DNA from 2 places in the Flavonifractor sp. An4 genome. Region 2 is predicted to be linked to the other one. Evidence: riboswitches for the same ligand, from Rfam matches in the RefSeq annotation. Region 2 holds a riboswitch; the other holds the start of a gene.

Region 1 (7,781 bases), on a different contig from region 2:
CTCCGGGTGATCCCCGCCTGCTGGAGGGCCTGATCGGCCAGCCCGGCGATGGCCTCGATGTGCTTGCGGGAGGCAATCTCAGGCACCACGCCGCCGTAAATGGCGTGCATATCCGCCTGGGAGGCGATGGCGTCAGACAGGACGGTGCGGCCGTCCCGCACCACTGCCACGGCAGTCTCGTCGCAGGAGGATTCAATGGCAAGAATATTCATGGTTCATTCCTTCTTTCCGCAGTGAGCCGCCGGAATATGGATCATCCGGCGAAACAGAACAGGGGGCATCTGACTCTGATACAGCCCCCGGTGGGTATTCTGAAGAGTCTCTTCGTCCAGTACACAGGACTCTGACCACACCAGCATGGCATAGCGCACGTGGAAAATATCCGCCTGATAAGTCATCAGCCGGAACCCCGCCCGCTGGTAAAAGGCCAATCGGCGGCGGCGCACCCGGTCCTCCTCTGGAGAAATCCCCGGCTCCGGCGCCTCCGCCTCTGCCAGCAGGGTACACGCCGGTCCATACCGGGCTTTCAGCAGTTCCAGTGCCTGGGTGCCCAATCCCTGGCCCCGTCCCTCAGGACACACAGCCAGATAATCCAGCAGGGCACAGTTACCCTCCGCCGTCCGCCATAAAAAGGCATAGGCCAGCAGCGCATCCCCCTCAAAGACACCCCAGGTATCATAGCGTCCAGCCCGGCGCAGGCTACGGATGGAGGTAAAAGGCCGCCGCTCGCTGCGGGGAAAATCCCGCTTCACATGGATCCGGTAAACCTGCCGCAGCTGGCTGTCGGTGAGCAGCCGCAGCTCAGGCATGGTCTCCAAACTCCACCGTCATCAGCAGGGCGTCCTCATGCTCCTCCCGGTAGTAGTTCTTCCGGCGACCCACCGTCTGAAAGCCCAGCTTTTCATACAGGGCAATGGCGGGGACGTTGCTCTCCCGCACCTCCAGAGTGAGGAAGGCCAGGTGGGCCTGCCCAAACCGGATGTAAGCACCCAGGATGGCCTCTGCCACCCCCTGGCGGCGGTAAGCCGGAGCCACCGCGATCTTCTCCAGGGTACCCTCGTCCAGCACGGCCCGCACCTCTCCGTAGCCCAGCACGGTGCCGTCCTCCCCCTCGGCCACCACCAGGGAGATCATATCGTTATACAACTCCTGCTCCAGCAGGGCCTCCGACCAGGGGTGGGAAAAGCACTCCCGCTCGATGGCCGCCACCTGGCTCAGGTGGGACTTGTCCATAGGGACCAGTTTATAATTCACAGTATCCGCTCCTTAAAACGCCAAACTGCAGATCAGTTCAACCAGCAGAAACAGCAGGATTCCAACACCCAGCAGGAGAAACAGCACGCCCGCCAGTCGTGTCACCGTGAGATACCAGTCAGATGGCTCTCCGCCTATGGTATCCAGAAAATGTTCCAGCTTCCAGCAGAGTTCCGGCTTGGCCAGCATAAAAATACCCAGGGCAATGCAGGCCAACGCAGCCAGGCACATCAGCAAACGCTCCATTCCGTCTCTCCTTTCTCCATCCACGCCGGTGGGCCGGGCGGCAACTCATCCGGCCCCAGAGGCACCTTCACATCGGTGCGGTCAGGGCCGTAAATAGCCCTGTGCAGGGCCATCACCGGGGCCAGATCCGCGGGCAGTTCCGGCAGAAAGGTGGTAAACCTCATCCCACAGGTGGCCATATCGTAGGCAGGCACAAAACCGCACCGCTCATAAAACCGAAGCCGCCGCTGTCGTAGCGCATTCTCCGCCAGATCGTCCCCTTCCACTGGCCGCTCCGCCTCAATGAGCAGCAGAGACTTCCCCGCCAGCTGCTCCACCAGCATCCGGACAATCTGACCGCCCAGGCCTCCATTCCGCCGGGCGGCGGTCACCCCCAGATAGTCCAGCAGAATGCAGCTTTTGTCGGCGGGTTCCATCCAAAGGGTGGCGTAGCCCAGCAGGGTGTCACCGTCAAAGAGGCCCCACACCTCATAGCGTCCCTGGTCCACCAGGGCCTTGATGTCCGCCAAAGGCTTACACTCATTGGGTGGAAAGGCCTGGGTCAGTTCCTGGTCATACCAGTCTCGCAGTGCGCCTCCGGTCACAGGACGCAATTCCATAACTGCTCCTTTCAGCCTTTGGCCTCCGCCCAGCTCCTGCCGGCGTGGGCCTCGGCAATAAGAGGCAGAGCCAGCTGTACCACCTGCTCCATCTCGGTCTCCAGCAGGGTCTTGACCCGCTCGGTCTCCCCCTCGGGGCACTCAACGATCAGTTCATCGTGGACTTGAAGAATCAGTTTTGCCTCCAACCCCTCGACCCGCAGCTTGTCACGCACCCGGATCATGGCCAGCTTGATGATATCGGCGGCGGTACCCTGGATGGGCATATTCAGGGCCACCCGCTCCCCGAAGGAGCGCATATTGAAGTTGGAGGATTTCAGCTCGGGCAGCCAACGGCGGCGGCCCATGAGGGTAGACACATAGCCGTCTGCCTTGGCCTGCTCCACCACCTGGGTCATATAGGCGTGGACGCCGGAGTACTTCTCAAAGTACTTCTCCATATACTCCTTGGCCTCCGCCCGGGTGACCCCGATGTCCTGGGACAGGGAGAAGTCGGAGATGCCGTAGACGATACCGAAGTTCACCGCCTTGGCCCGGCGGCGCATCTCGTGGGTCACATCTTCAGGAGCCACTCCGAACACCTGAGAGGCGGTAACGGTGTGGATGTCCTCCCCGGAGCGGAAGGCGGATATCATATGTTCGTCTCCTGCGATGTGGGCCAGCAGCCGCAGCTCGATCTGGGAGTAGTCGGCATCCACCAGCATCTTCCCAGCCGGAGCCACAAACATCTTCCGCAGTTCCGCCCCCAGTTCGGTGCGGACGGGGATGTTTTGCAGGTTGGGCTCGGTGGAACTGAGACGCCCGGTGGCAGTGACGGTGTTCTGGAAGGAGGTGTGAATGCGCCCATCGGCGGCGATCACCTTGGTGAGCCCGTCCACATAGGTGGACTTCAGTTTGGCCAGCTGACGGTAGTCCAGCACCGCCTCCACAATGGGGTGCTTGTCCCGCAGCTTTTCCAGCACCTCGGCATTGGTGGAGTAGCCCGTCTTGGTCTTTTTCACCGGGGGCAGGCCCAGCTTGTCAAAGAGGATCTTGCCGAACTGCTGAGTGGAATTGATGTTGAACTGCTCCCCCGCCAGTTCGTAGATCAGGGCCTCATCGGCCTGAATCCGCTCATCCAACATCTGGCCGAAGGCGGTGAGGGCGTTCCGATCCACCAGCACCCCGGCGTGTTCCATCTCCGCCAGCACCGGGCACAGGGGGAGCTCCACCTCATAGTACAGCTTATCCATACCCAGCTCCGTGAGCCGGGGGGCCATAGCCTCCTTCAACGCGCCGATAAGGGCGCAGTGGGAGAACAAGGCACCCAGCACCGTTGCCTGATCGGCCAGAGGGGTAAAGGCATCCTTGGCCAGGTAGGTGTCCTTGGCCTTGGCATACTCATGGTTGAACCACCGCATACCCAAAGTCTCCAGCTCGTAGCTGCCGTCGGTGGGAGCCAGCAGATAGGCCGCCAGAGCCGTATCAAAGACAAAGCCGCCTCCCTCGATGCCCTCGTCCAGCAGCCGGGACAGCAGGGTCTTGACGTCGTGGGTATTCTTCTTGATATCGGGGGCAAAGAGGGCCTTGAGAACGTCGTTATATCCCTCCATCTGGTCAGCCCGGAGAATGGCGGCGTGGCTATCCTGCTCACCCTCCCAGTGCTCCACCACAACCACGTCCAGAGAGGGCAGGGCCAGCACATCCACGCTGTCCTTCTGCCGCCAGATGGACAACAGCTCCTCTGCCCGGTTCAAATCGGTGACATCTTCACTGGTGCAGGTGCCGGTAAACTGTTCCTCCTGCTGCACCTCCCCCTGGGGGGCGCTGAGGCCCAGCTTGTCGATCAGCTTATTAAACTCCAGCTTGAGGAAAAGCTCGTACAGGACGGCGGCATTGGGTTCCTTCCGCAGGTTGGCCTCGGGGGTGAAGTCGATGGGGGCATCGCAGTGGATGAGGGCCAGGTCGTAGGACATTTTAGCCTGGTCTGCCCCTTCGGTCAGTTTCTTAAGCACGGCAGGCTTGGCCTCTACGCTGTCCAGATCCTGATAAATGGCTTCCACGCTGTGGTAGCGCTGGATCAGGTCCATGGCGGTCTTTTCACCGATCCCCTTGACACCGGGGATGTTATCGCTGGTATCCCCCATCAGTGCCTTCAGGTCCACCATGTGGATGGGATCAAAGCCGTAGGCCTCCCGGAAGGCCTCGGGGGTCATCTCCTTGGTGGTGGTCTGGCCCATACGGGTGGACACCAGCTTCACCCGGGTGGTATCGGTGACCAGCTGGAGGGAGTCCTTGTCGCCGGTGACGATGACGGTATTCCACCCGGCAGCGGTATCCTTCACCGAGATGGTACCGATGAGGTCGTCGGCCTCCCAGCCATCCATCTCATAGCGAGGGATGTTCATGGCCTCCAGTACCTGCTTCAGGATGGGCAGCTGAGCCGCCAGTTCCTCCGGCATTCCCTTCCGCTGGGCTTTGTAGCCCTCATAGGCCAGATGGCGGAAGGTTGGGGCCTTCCGGTCAAAGGTGACACACAGGGCGTCGGGCTGTTCCTCGTCTATCAGCTTGAGCAGGATGTTCACGAAGCCATAGACGGCGTTGGTGGGGGTGCCGTCCTTGGTGGTGAGCAGCTTGATGCCGTAAAAGGCACGGTTGATGATGGAATTGCCGTCAATGACCATGAGCTTCATGAAAGGACCTCCTGCTGTCCGGTACTCCCGGACATAAAATCTCAGGATATAGTATACCAGCTTTCTCCGCCCCGTACAAGAGAAACGCCCGCCGGATCACCTCACAATGGTGACCGCTATGCGCGCCGAGGTCAAATACCCCTCGGCAGAAGCCAGCAGGATATAGATCCTTCTGAGACGGCGGTATCAGGAAGGTCCTTCCCCTCCGGCTTCAGGCATGGCTAACATTCCGCGCCCAATAGCGCCGCATATGTCGGCGCACAGACTTGCTCAGCGCAGGAATGCCCAGCAGTTCCAGTCCGGTCTGCCAGGTGCAGCCCACTTGTCTGAACAATACATCCAGCTCCCCGGGCAGCTCCTCCCGGCAGGGAGGCTGACCTGTCCGTCGGACCGCCGCGCAGTACTCCCCCAGTGTTTGTCGGGCATCCTCATCCAAGCATATACCCCGGGACGCGCACCGCTTCAGGAAGGGCAGGGTGTCCACCCGCTCGGGCCAGTCCGCCGGCCACATGCGCTCTGCCGCCTGCTGGCGGCTCCGGCCCCGTGCCCGCCAACAGGCATGATGGAGGGAACCAAAGCGCTTTTCCAGATACCAGCGGTAGACGCACAGCAACCGCTCCGGACGGGGCGAACCATTGCGCCCCTCCATGGTCTCCACCAGTGACTCCAATAGTTCTTCGTCGGAAAAGCTGGTATACACCTGTCTGCCAATGGGACATTCCGGGGAAAAATAGAGGGTAAGATCTCCATCCAGCTGCTGAGATAATCCGGGCGTATCGGCCATTTCCTCCTCCAGTTCCGCCAGCCACTGACGATATCCATTCAATTCCCGCTGGGACAATCTGTTCTTTCCGGTCCGTTCCATAGCTTTACTACCTCCCTGCCGCTGCAAATGGATTCCGGCGGGGACATCTATGGCCCAGGCCATAGCAAAAGAAAAGAGTTTCCCGGACGGGAAACTCTTTTTTCATCAGCTCAAACGCCTGTGCTGTCACGCGCCATTTCCCCGCCGAATATGCGCGTTACCGTCGCGGCTGGCTGGTCTCCTGGCTTGGATTCAACCTTACGCCCGTCTTCCCATCCGTACCCGGACAGTGACCTTATGAGCGCTCGTCATCCTTACAGTAGAGAGGGCTGCTGCGGACTTGCACCGCATTCCCATTGAAAGCTCCGCCCCTGAGGACGGACAGCTACCAACCGCTGATTGGATTCAGTTGTTGTTTCTATTATATCATCTTCGTCCGAAAATACAATGCCTACTTTGGTTACATCCCGCCGTAAGGTCCGTTCCACCCGCCGGGCTGAGGACGCTGAGGAAAGGCTCCATACACCACCCAGTTATAAAAATTGGCATTGGCCGCCCCCATATAGGGGCCGATCCACAGGCTCAGAATACCCAGGGTGAAGGGAGACAAAATCAGCCATCCCAGGAAGGACAGGTCCTGTACGAACAGTGCCATGATATTGCCCCGCATGGCGTTGCGGCTGTGGCCAATGGCCTCCAGGGCGCCCATCTACGGGTGGTCCAACAGAAAGTAGACCGCCAGCCGGTAACGATAGGATATGGCAATCATCCAAACCAGCATGATCAAAGCGCCGACAAAGATCAGGGTGACGCTGTGCATTAGATAGGCCAGAAACACAAAGCCCACATAGACCGCCATACCGATGAGCCCCCACAGGAACACGAACAGGGCCGACAGGAAATTCACGGCCAGTGCCCGTCCTATCGTATAAAAGCCATCCAGCAGATTTCGGTAGCTGGGACCTTCCCGCCGGGCCAATCGCAGGCTATAGGAGGTATATCCGTAATCCATCACCCAGCTATAGAGCGCCAGCAGCAGCTCCATGACCAAAATCACTGCAATACGCTGGGGGGTAAAAATGGCGGTCAGGATCTCTTCCACTTCATAGTTGGTCTCTGTTAGATAAAAATAGGCAGCCTGAAAAGGCTCAGATACAAAATTCAGCACCACACTGCTCAGTACACCGGTCAGTAGCACATACATCAGCGTCACCAGCATGGGGTGGGGATAGGCCCCCCGCATGGCATCCCGTGCCAGCCACTTGGACTCAGGACGGTTATATCCCATGGTACTCCCTCACAATCGTTTCTACCTTGTTGAGGAAATGATACCACATCATGTTTTCGATTGCAACCCGGGCAGCACCACCGTAAAGGTCACGCCCCCCGTCCGGTTGACCGCCCAGCAGCGTCCTCCATGGGCCTCCACCGCCGCCCGGACAATGGCCAGGCCCAAACCGGTACCTCCGTCCGCCCGGCTGCGGCCCTCATCCCCCCGGTAGAAGGGCTCAAACAGGCGGTCCAGATGTTTTTGCGGGATGACGGGGCCGTCGTTGTCCACGGTCAGCGTGATCCGCCGTCCCTTTTGGGCCAGGGAAATGGTCACCGCGCCGCCGGGGGTGCAGTGGCGCAGGGCATTGTCCGCCAGATTGTCCACCATTTCCTCCAACCGCAGCCGGTCCCCCAGCATGGATGCCGGGGCCAGTTGAGTACGCAGTTCAATGTTCTTTTCCTCCGCCAGCAGGGACAGCCGTGCAGCACCATTCTCCACCAGAGCAGCCAGATCCAGGGGTTCCCGTTCCACCTTGCCGCCGCTCTCCAGCCGGGCCAGGTCTATCAGGCTCCCCACCAGGGCCGCCATCCGGTCGCTCTCAGCCACCACGGTGTCCAGATACTGGCCCCGCTTGGCGGGGTCGATGTCCTCCCGCAGGGCCTCGGCATGGGTGCGCAGCACCGCCAGAGGAGTCTTGAGTTCATGGGCCGCCCCCCGGACGAAGGCCCGCTCCCGCCGGATGGCCCGAGTCTCCAGCCAGGCGGTGAACAGGGCCAGTGCCACCGCCGCCGCCAGGGTGAGCAGAGCCGCCGGCTCCAGGCCGGCCAGCAGGTAATCCCCCGGCAGGCAATAGTTGGAGGCCACCGGATGCACGCCGTACTCCCTCAGATCGGCGTTTCCATTTCCCTTGTAAATCGTGTAAGTTCCGGTGG
Region 2 (7,781 bases):
TGCTGCGGGCCTTCACCAAAAGCTACGCCATGGCGGGTCTGCGGCTGGGCTACTGCCTGACGGCCAACGAGGGACTGCGGGAGCAGCTGGGCAAATTCGCCCAGCCCTGGAGCGTGTCCACCCCCGCTCAGGCGGCAGGCGTGGCGGCCCTGACCTGCTGTCCCCACTGGCCGGAGGAGGGCAGGCGCTTTGTGGAGGAAGCCCTGCCCGGTCTGGCCGCCGGTCTGACGGCGGCGGGGTGTACCGTGATTCCCGGGCAGGCCAACTATCTCCTGTTCCGGCTGCCCGGTGTGGCCGATTTGAAAGAGAGACTGCTGGAGCGGGGGGTGCTCATCCGCTCCTGCGCCAACTACTACGGCCTGGGCCCCGACTGGTACCGGATGTGCGTCCGGGGCGAAGAAGAAAACCGGCGGCTGCTGGCCGCCCTCAGCGAGGTGCAGTGATGGCAAAGGCAATTATGATCCAGGGTACCGCCTCCAACGCCGGCAAGTCTCTGCTGGCGGCAGGGCTGTGCCGCATCTTCAAGCAGGACGGCTACAAGGTGGCCCCCTTCAAGTCCCAGAACATGGCCCTCAACTCCGCCATCACCCCCGACGGGTTGGAGATGGGCCGGGCCCAGGTCATGCAGGCCGAGGCGGCGGGGGTGGCTCCCGATGTGCGGATGAACCCCATTCTCCTGAAGCCCACCAGCGATGTGGGCTCCCAGGTCATCGTCAATGGTATTCCACGAGGTACTATGAAGGCGGGAGATTACTTCAAGTATAAGAAAAACCTGATTCCCGACGTGATGGAGGCCTATTCCTCTCTGGGGTCGGAGTATGATATCATCGTCATCGAGGGGGCGGGCAGCCCGGCGGAGATCAACCTGAAAGAGGATGATCTGGTCAACATGGGCATGGCCCGTATGGCCCACGCCCCCGTGCTGCTGTGCGGCGACATCGACCGGGGGGGCGTGTTCGCCTCCCTCTACGGCACGGTAAAGCTGCTGGACCCGGACGAGCAGGAGATGATCAAGGGCTTGATTATCAACAAGTTTCGGGGGGATGTGGAGATTCTCCGCCCCGGCCTCACCCAGCTGGAGGAGCTGGCGGGCAAGCCGGTGTTGGGCGTGGTGCCTATGCTGGAGGTGGATGTGGACGACGAGGACTCCCTGTCCGCCCGTCTGTCCAAATCCGGTAAAGTGGGCCTGGTAGACGTGGCGGTGATCCGCCTGCCCCGGCTTTCCAACTTCACCGACTTCAACCCCCTGGAGCGGATGGAGGAGGTTTCCCTCCGCTATGTGGGGAGCGTGGGGGAGCTGGGCCATCCCGACCTCATCATTTTGCCCGGCACCAAGAACACCATGGACGACCTGCGGTGGCTGCGGCAGAGCGGCCTGGAGGGCGCCATCCTGAAGCACGCTGCCAGGGGCGGCGCGGTCATCGGCATTTGCGGCGGCTATCAGATGCTGGGCAACACCGTCTCCGACCCGGACGGGGTGGAGGGAGGCGGCACCCTGGCAGGCCTGGGCCTGCTGCCCTCTGAGACCGTGTTCCAGGGGGAGAAGACCCGCACCCGGGTGACCGGTACCTTTGTCCAGGCCGGGGGCATCTTCGCCCCTCTGGCCGGTGTGGCCTTTGAGGGCTATGAGATTCATATGGGCAAGACGGAGAGTGCCGCCGCCCCGCTGGTGCAGTTTGCCACCCAGACCGGGGAGGAACACACCGACGGCCTCAGCAAGGGCAACGTGTGGGGCTGCTACGTCCACGGTATTTTTGACAAGGCTGGAGCGGCCTCCGCTCTGGTGAACTGCCTGCTGAAGGCCAAGGGCCTGGAGGGCCAGGCCGCCAGCGTGGACTGGCAGGAGTACGCCCAGCGGCAGTATGACAAGCTGGCGGACGGCCTGCGGGCCAGTCTGGATATGGAGCGGATCTACCGCATCCTGAACGGGGAGGAATGACCCATGAAAAAAATCGAGCTGCAGCGGGTGGCTCCCGCCGACATTGAGGCCAGAAGCATGGAGATCATCGGCCAGGAGCTGGGGGACCGGGTGTTTCCCGCCGACCAGCTGCCCATCATCAAGCGGGCTATCCACACCAGCGCCGACTTCGACTATGCCGACAATCTGGTGTTCTCCCCGGATGCGGTGGCGGCGGGCATCGCCGCCATCAAGGGGGGCTGCACCATCGTCACCGACACCCAGATGGCCTTCTCCGGCATCAACAAGAAGGTGCTGGAGAAGTTCGGCGGCAAGGCGGTGTGCTTCATGTCCGACCCGGACGTGGCCGCTGAGGCCAAGGAGCGGGGGGAGACCCGGGCCACCGTGTCCATGGAGCGGGCCGCTCAGCTGGAGGGCCCCCTGGTGCTGGCCATCGGCAACGCCCCCACCGCCCTGGTGCGGGCCTGTGAGCTCATCGAGGAGGGGAAAATGGCCCCCGCTCTGGTGATCGGCGTGCCGGTGGGCTTTGTCAACGTGGTGGAAAGCAAGGAGCTGCTGCTCACCATGGACACCCCCCACATCGTGGCCCGGGGCCGCAAGGGAGGCAGCAACGTAGCCGCTGCCATCTGCAACGCCCTGCTCTACCAGGCCAGCAACAACGCACGGGAGTGAAGGATATGAATACACAAGCCCTTCTGGCGGTGTCCTTCGGCACCAGCCACCGGGACACCCTGGAAAAGACCATCGCCGCCATTGAGAAGGCTCTGGCTTCCGCCTTTCCGGAGCGCACCCTGCGCCGGGCCTTTACCAGCGGTATGATTTTAAGAAAGTTGGAGCGGGAAGGTACCCACATCGACGATGTGCCCGCCGCCCTGGAGAGGCTGGCGGCGGAGGGGTACACCGACGTGCTGGTCCAGCCCACTCACATCATGAACGGCGACGAGTACGACAAGATGATGGCTCTGGCCGTCCCCTTCGAGGGCCGGTTTGAGAAACTGACCTTCGGATGTCCCCTGCTCACCGAGACGGGGGACTACCTGGACGCGGTGGGGGCCCTGCTCCAAGACCTGCCCCAGGCGGAGGAGGGCAAAGCCATTCTCTACATGGGCCACGGCACCGAGCACTTTGCCAACTCCTGCTACGCCTTGCTGGAGTATGTGTTCCGGGATATGGGCCGGAAGGACGTGGTCATCGGCACGGTGGAGGGCTACCCCGGCTTTGGGGAGGCGGTGCGCCGTATTAAAGAACTGGGAGCCAGTCGAGTGGAGCTGCGGCCCCTGATGATCGTGGCGGGCGACCATGCCAAAAACGATCTGGCGGGGGAGGAGGAGGACTCCTGGAAGTCCCTGCTGGAGCAGGAGGGCTACGCCGTCAACTGCGTGCTCCAGGGCCTGGGAGAGTTTCCCAGTATCCAGGCCCTCTTCGTCAAGCACGCCGGAGAGGCCAAACAACTCCAGGCGTAAGCCTGTTTGCATAGAGGGCCGGGAAAAGGGAAGCCGGGTGCAACTCCCGCGCAGTCCCGCTGCCGTAAGAGAAGAGCCGCCGGGCACCATGTCACTGGGAAAACCTGGGAAGACGCGCGGCGGCAGAGAGGCTCAAGCCGGAAAACCTTGCCCGGCCCGGAAACCACCCACCTACGAGTGATAGGAAAGGATGAAACAACCATGAAAACTCTGACTGCCAACAAAACCGTCCGCGCCGCGGCGGTGCTGGTGGGGCTGCTGGGTCTGATGACCATGAGCGCCTCCGCCATGCACATCGCCGAGGGTATGCTGCCGGTGAACTGGGCCATCGGCTGGGGCGCGGTGTGCGTGCCCTTCCTGGTGGCCGGTTTCTTCTCCATCAAGAAGAAGATCGACCAGGCCCCCCGGGCCAAGATCCTGCTGGCCATGTGCGGCGCCTTTGCCTTCGTGCTCTCCGCCCTGAAGATCCCCTCGGTGTCCGGCTCCTGCTCCCACCCCACTGGTGTGGGCCTGGGTGCCATCCTGTTCGGGCCCCTGGTGATGACGGTGCTGGGCCTCATTGTGCTGCTCTTCCAGGCCCTGCTGCTGGCCCACGGCGGCCTCACTACCCTGGGCGCCAACGTATTCTCCATGGCCATTGCCGGGCCCATCGTGTCCTGGCTGGTCTATAAGCTGCTGCGGAAGGCCAAGGCTCCTGCCGCTGTGGCGGTATTTGCCGCCGCAGCCCTGGGTGACCTCTTCACTTATGTGGTCACTTCGGTGCAGCTGGGGGTCATCAACGGCGGCATGGTGAAGTTCCTCACCATCTTTGCCGTGACCCAGATCCCTCTGGCCATTGCCGAGGGCCTGCTCACCGTGGTCATCTTCAACGTGCTGGAGAAGTACAGCAAGACTGAGCTCCATGAGCTGCAGGTGCTGTAAGGAGGGGACGGATATGAAAGTTTGGCAGAAAAATTTGATTTTGATCCTGTTGGTGGTGGTCATCGCCGCCGTGCCCCTGTGGCTGCTGCCCAATGCCGAGTTCGGCGGGGCCGACGGCCAGGCTGAGGAGGCCATTACGGAGCTTAACCCCGACTATGAGCCCTGGTTTGAGCCCATTCTGGAGCCCGCCAGCGGCGAGGTGGAGTCCATGCTCTTCGCCCTCCAGGCCGCCATCGGCGCCGGTGTGGTGGGCTTCATTCTGGGCCGCATCACCAAGAAGCCGGACGGAAAAGAGAAAGGAACGAACTGACCATGGGCACCGACCGCTACGCCTATCAGTCCCGCCTGCGGCGGGTGTCTCCCATGCCCAAGCTGCTGCTGACGGTAGTCGCTCTGGTGATCTGCCTGTGCTGCGACAGCGTGGCGGTGGGCCTGTTTACCCTGCTTCTGATGGGGGTGCTGATTACTGCCCTGGGGGGACTCTCCCCCAGGGTGTACCTCCATTTTCTCAAGGTGCCGATGATCTTCCTGGTCATTGGCTGTCTTACCATCGTGGCGGGGGCCTACCCCGCCGGGACAGAGATGGTGGCCGCCATTCCGGTAGGTGACAGTTTGTGGGGCTTTACCATGGATGGCCTGTGGATGGGCGGTCGGATTTTCTGCAAGGCCCTGGGGGCGGTGGGATGTATGTATTTTCTCTCCCTCAATACCCCCGTCACCGACCTGACCATGGCTCTGGGGCGGCTCCATGTGCCCAAGCTGCTGGTGGAGCTGATGGAGCTCATTTACCGCTTCATCTTCGTGCTGGCCGAGACGGCCTCCAACATCCGCACCGCCCAGGATTCCCGGCTGGGCTACCGGGGGTTTCGCCGGTCGGTGTCCTCCCTGGGGATGCTGGCCTCCATGGTGTTCCTGCGGGCATGGCGAAAGGCCGACCGTATCTATACCGCCCTGGAGTCCCGGGGCTATACCGGCAGCCTTACCACCCTGAACGATGCCTATCGTCCGGGGTGGGGGCTGCTCCCCCTCACCGTATTTGCGGCGGCGGGGCAGATTGCCATTTGGTTTGTAGAAGGGAGGCTGCTGCCGTGAAGGCCATCCAGGCAGAAGATCTGTGTTATACCTATGAAGATGGCACTGTGGCCCTGGACCATATCACCTTTGCCGCAGAAAAAGGGAAGGTCACCGGTATCCTGGGGGCCAACGGGGCGGGCAAGTCCACCCTATTCCTCAGCCTCAACGGGGTGCTCACCCCCAAGAGCGGCAAGGTGGTGCTGGGGGGCCAGCCGGTGCGCTACGATAAAAAGGGCCTGCTGGAGCTGCGCCGCCGGGTGGGTATCGTGTTCCAGGACCCGGACGACCAGCTCTTCTCCGCCGACGTGTACCGGGACGTGTCCTTCGGCGGGGTGAACCTGGGCCTGCCGGCGGAGGAAGTCCACCGCCGGGTGGAGGCGGCTCTGGACCGCACCGGAGTGTCCCATCTGCGGGACAAACCCACCCACGCCCTGTCCTACGGACAGAAGAAGCGGGTGGCCATCGCCGGTGTGTTGGTGATGGAGCCGGAGGTGCTCATTCTGGATGAACCTACCGCCGGGCTGGACCCCCAGGGGGTCAGCGACATCATGAAGCTGCTCGCCCGGCTGCGGGACGAATTGGGCATGACGGTACTCATCGCCACCCATGATATGGACATCGTGCCCCTGTACTGCGACTACGCCTACCTGCTGGGAGGGGGCAAGGTACTGCTGGAGGGCACGCCGGAGCAGCTCTTTGCCGACCCGGCGGCCCTGCGTGCCAATCATCTCCGTCTGCCCCGCATCGCCCACCTGATGGAGGTGCTGCGGGAGGTGGATGGTTTGGATACCGACCGGTCCGCCGCCACCATCGGGGCGGCCCGACGGGAGATCCTGCGAATGCTCAAGGAGGAAAACCAATGAGAGGAATGTTGTACGGCGTGGGGGTTGGCCCCGGCGATCCCGAACTCATCACTAAAAAGGCTGAGCGCATTATCCGCCAGGCGGCGGTGCTGGCCGTGCCCGACGCGGGCCGGGGGGAAAAGACCGCCCTCAATATCGTGGGGGAGCTGGCCGACGGCAAGGAACTGCTGACCTGCGAGGCCCCTATGGTGCGGGACCATGCCGCCCTGGACGCGGCCTATGAGCGCAATGCCGACCTGGTGTGTGCCGCCCTGGACGGGGGTAAGGATGTGGCCTTTATCACCCTGGGGGACCCCACGGTGTACTCCACCTATCTCTATCTCCACAAGAAGGTGGTAGCCCGGGGGTACGACGCCCAGATCATCCCCGGCGTACCCTCTTTCTGTGCGGTAGCCGCCAAGCTGAACATGGCCCTGTGCGAGAAGAGCGAGCGGCTGCTCATCGTCCCCGCCTCCCACAAGGATGTGTCCGACTGCCTGGACCTGGACGCCAACCTGGTGTTTATGAAGGCGGGCAAGGAGATCGGCGCCCTGAAAAACACCCTGGAGGAGCACGGCCTGCTGGGCCGGGCTTCCCTGGTGGCCAACTGCGGCATGGAAGGGGAACTGGTGTGTCCCCGCTTTGCCGACCTGGAGGAGGGCAGCGGCTACTTCTCGGTGGTGCTGGTGAAAAAGGGGGAAGAGGCGTGAAGCTCATTATGACCGGCCTGGACTGGCATAAAGCCCCCATCGACCTGCGGGAACAGCTGTCCTTCACCCGCAATCAGGTGCTGGAGCTGGACCGCCGCCTGTCCCGCCGGGAAGGGGTGGAGGGCTGCGTGCTGCTGTCCACCTGCAACCGCACCGAGCTCTACCTATCCTGCGGGGAGGGGCCCATGCCCGACCCGGGACGGCTGCTGTGCGCTGAGGCGGGGGTGGAATATACCCCCTTTGCGGCCGCTTTTGTGACCCGGACGGGGGAGGAGGCGGCCCGCCACCTGATGGAGGTGGCTGGCGGCCTGCGCTCCCAGATCTGGGGGGAAGATCAGATTGTCACCCAGGTGAAGGGCGCGGTTCAGGCTGCCCGTGAGGTGGGCACGGCGGACGGGGTGCTGGAGACCCTGTTCCGCAACGCCGCCGCCGCCGGTAAGGAGATCAAGACAAAGGTCCGCTTTATCGGGGTGCCCCGGTCGGCGGCCCGGTCCGCCGTGGACCGGCTGGAAGCCCATCTGGGGGGCCTGAAGGGCCGGAAGGCCCTGGTCATCGGCAACGGAGAGATGGGGCGGCTGTCTGCCTCCCTCCTCTACGAGGCGGGATGTGCCGTCACCGTGACCCTGCGCAGCTATCACCACGGAGAGACCGTGGTGCCCGCCGGGTGCGCCGTCACCCCCTACGAGGAGCGGTATCAAGCCATGGAGGGCATGGACCTGATACTCTCCGCCACCACCAGTCCCCATTATACGGTGACGGCCTGGGAACTGGCGGAGCTGTCCCATCCGCCCCGTGTGCTGGCCGACCTGGCCATTCCCCGGGATATCGAGCCCCAGGTGGCCACTCTGCCCGG

What was found. A riboswitch is a leader RNA that binds a small molecule or an ion and turns the genes downstream of it on or off. The one in region 2 is predicted to bind cobalamin.
Region 1: linked by a shared signal. The riboswitch ahead of B5F94_RS04680 (hypothetical protein) and the one ahead of B5F94_RS08470 (energy-coupling factor ABC transporter permease) in region 2 are both predicted to bind cobalamin.

Annotation. Positions count from the first base shown of each region.
Region 1 covers NZ_NFIL01000006.1:109,172-116,952, forward strand. Annotated here, with positions in the region: gene tsaD (tRNA (adenosine(37)-N6)-threonylcarbamoyltransferase complex transferase subunit TsaD) at 1-212, opposite strand, end outside; gene B5F94_RS04655 (GNAT family N-acetyltransferase) at 216-809, opposite strand; gene rimI (ribosomal protein S18-alanine N-acetyltransferase) at 802-1,254, opposite strand; gene B5F94_RS04665 (DUF6199 family natural product biosynthesis protein) at 1,267-1,500, opposite strand; gene B5F94_RS04670 (GNAT family N-acetyltransferase) at 1,485-2,099, opposite strand; gene polA (DNA polymerase I) at 2,111-4,771, opposite strand; gene B5F94_RS04680 (hypothetical protein) at 4,983-5,636, opposite strand; cobalamin riboswitch at 5,790-5,984, opposite strand; gene B5F94_RS04685 (DUF975 family protein) at 6,037-6,285, opposite strand; gene B5F94_RS04690 (hypothetical protein) at 6,286-6,864, opposite strand; gene B5F94_RS04695 (sensor histidine kinase) at 6,913-7,781, opposite strand, start outside.
Region 2 covers NZ_NFIL01000016.1:6,702-14,482, reverse strand. Annotated here, with positions in the region: gene cobD (threonine-phosphate decarboxylase CobD) at 1-443, shown strand, start outside; gene B5F94_RS08485 (cobyric acid synthase) at 443-1,939, shown strand; gene B5F94_RS08480 (precorrin-8X methylmutase) at 1,943-2,590, shown strand; gene B5F94_RS08475 (sirohydrochlorin cobaltochelatase) at 2,596-3,381, shown strand; cobalamin riboswitch at 3,405-3,529, shown strand; gene B5F94_RS08470 (energy-coupling factor ABC transporter permease) at 3,583-4,302, shown strand; gene B5F94_RS08465 (energy-coupling factor ABC transporter substrate-binding protein) at 4,316-4,612, shown strand; gene cbiQ (cobalt ECF transporter T component CbiQ) at 4,615-5,394, shown strand; gene B5F94_RS08455 (ATP-binding cassette domain-containing protein) at 5,391-6,239, shown strand; gene cobI (precorrin-2 C(20)-methyltransferase) at 6,236-6,928, shown strand; gene B5F94_RS08445 (NAD(P)-dependent oxidoreductase) at 6,925-7,781, shown strand, end outside.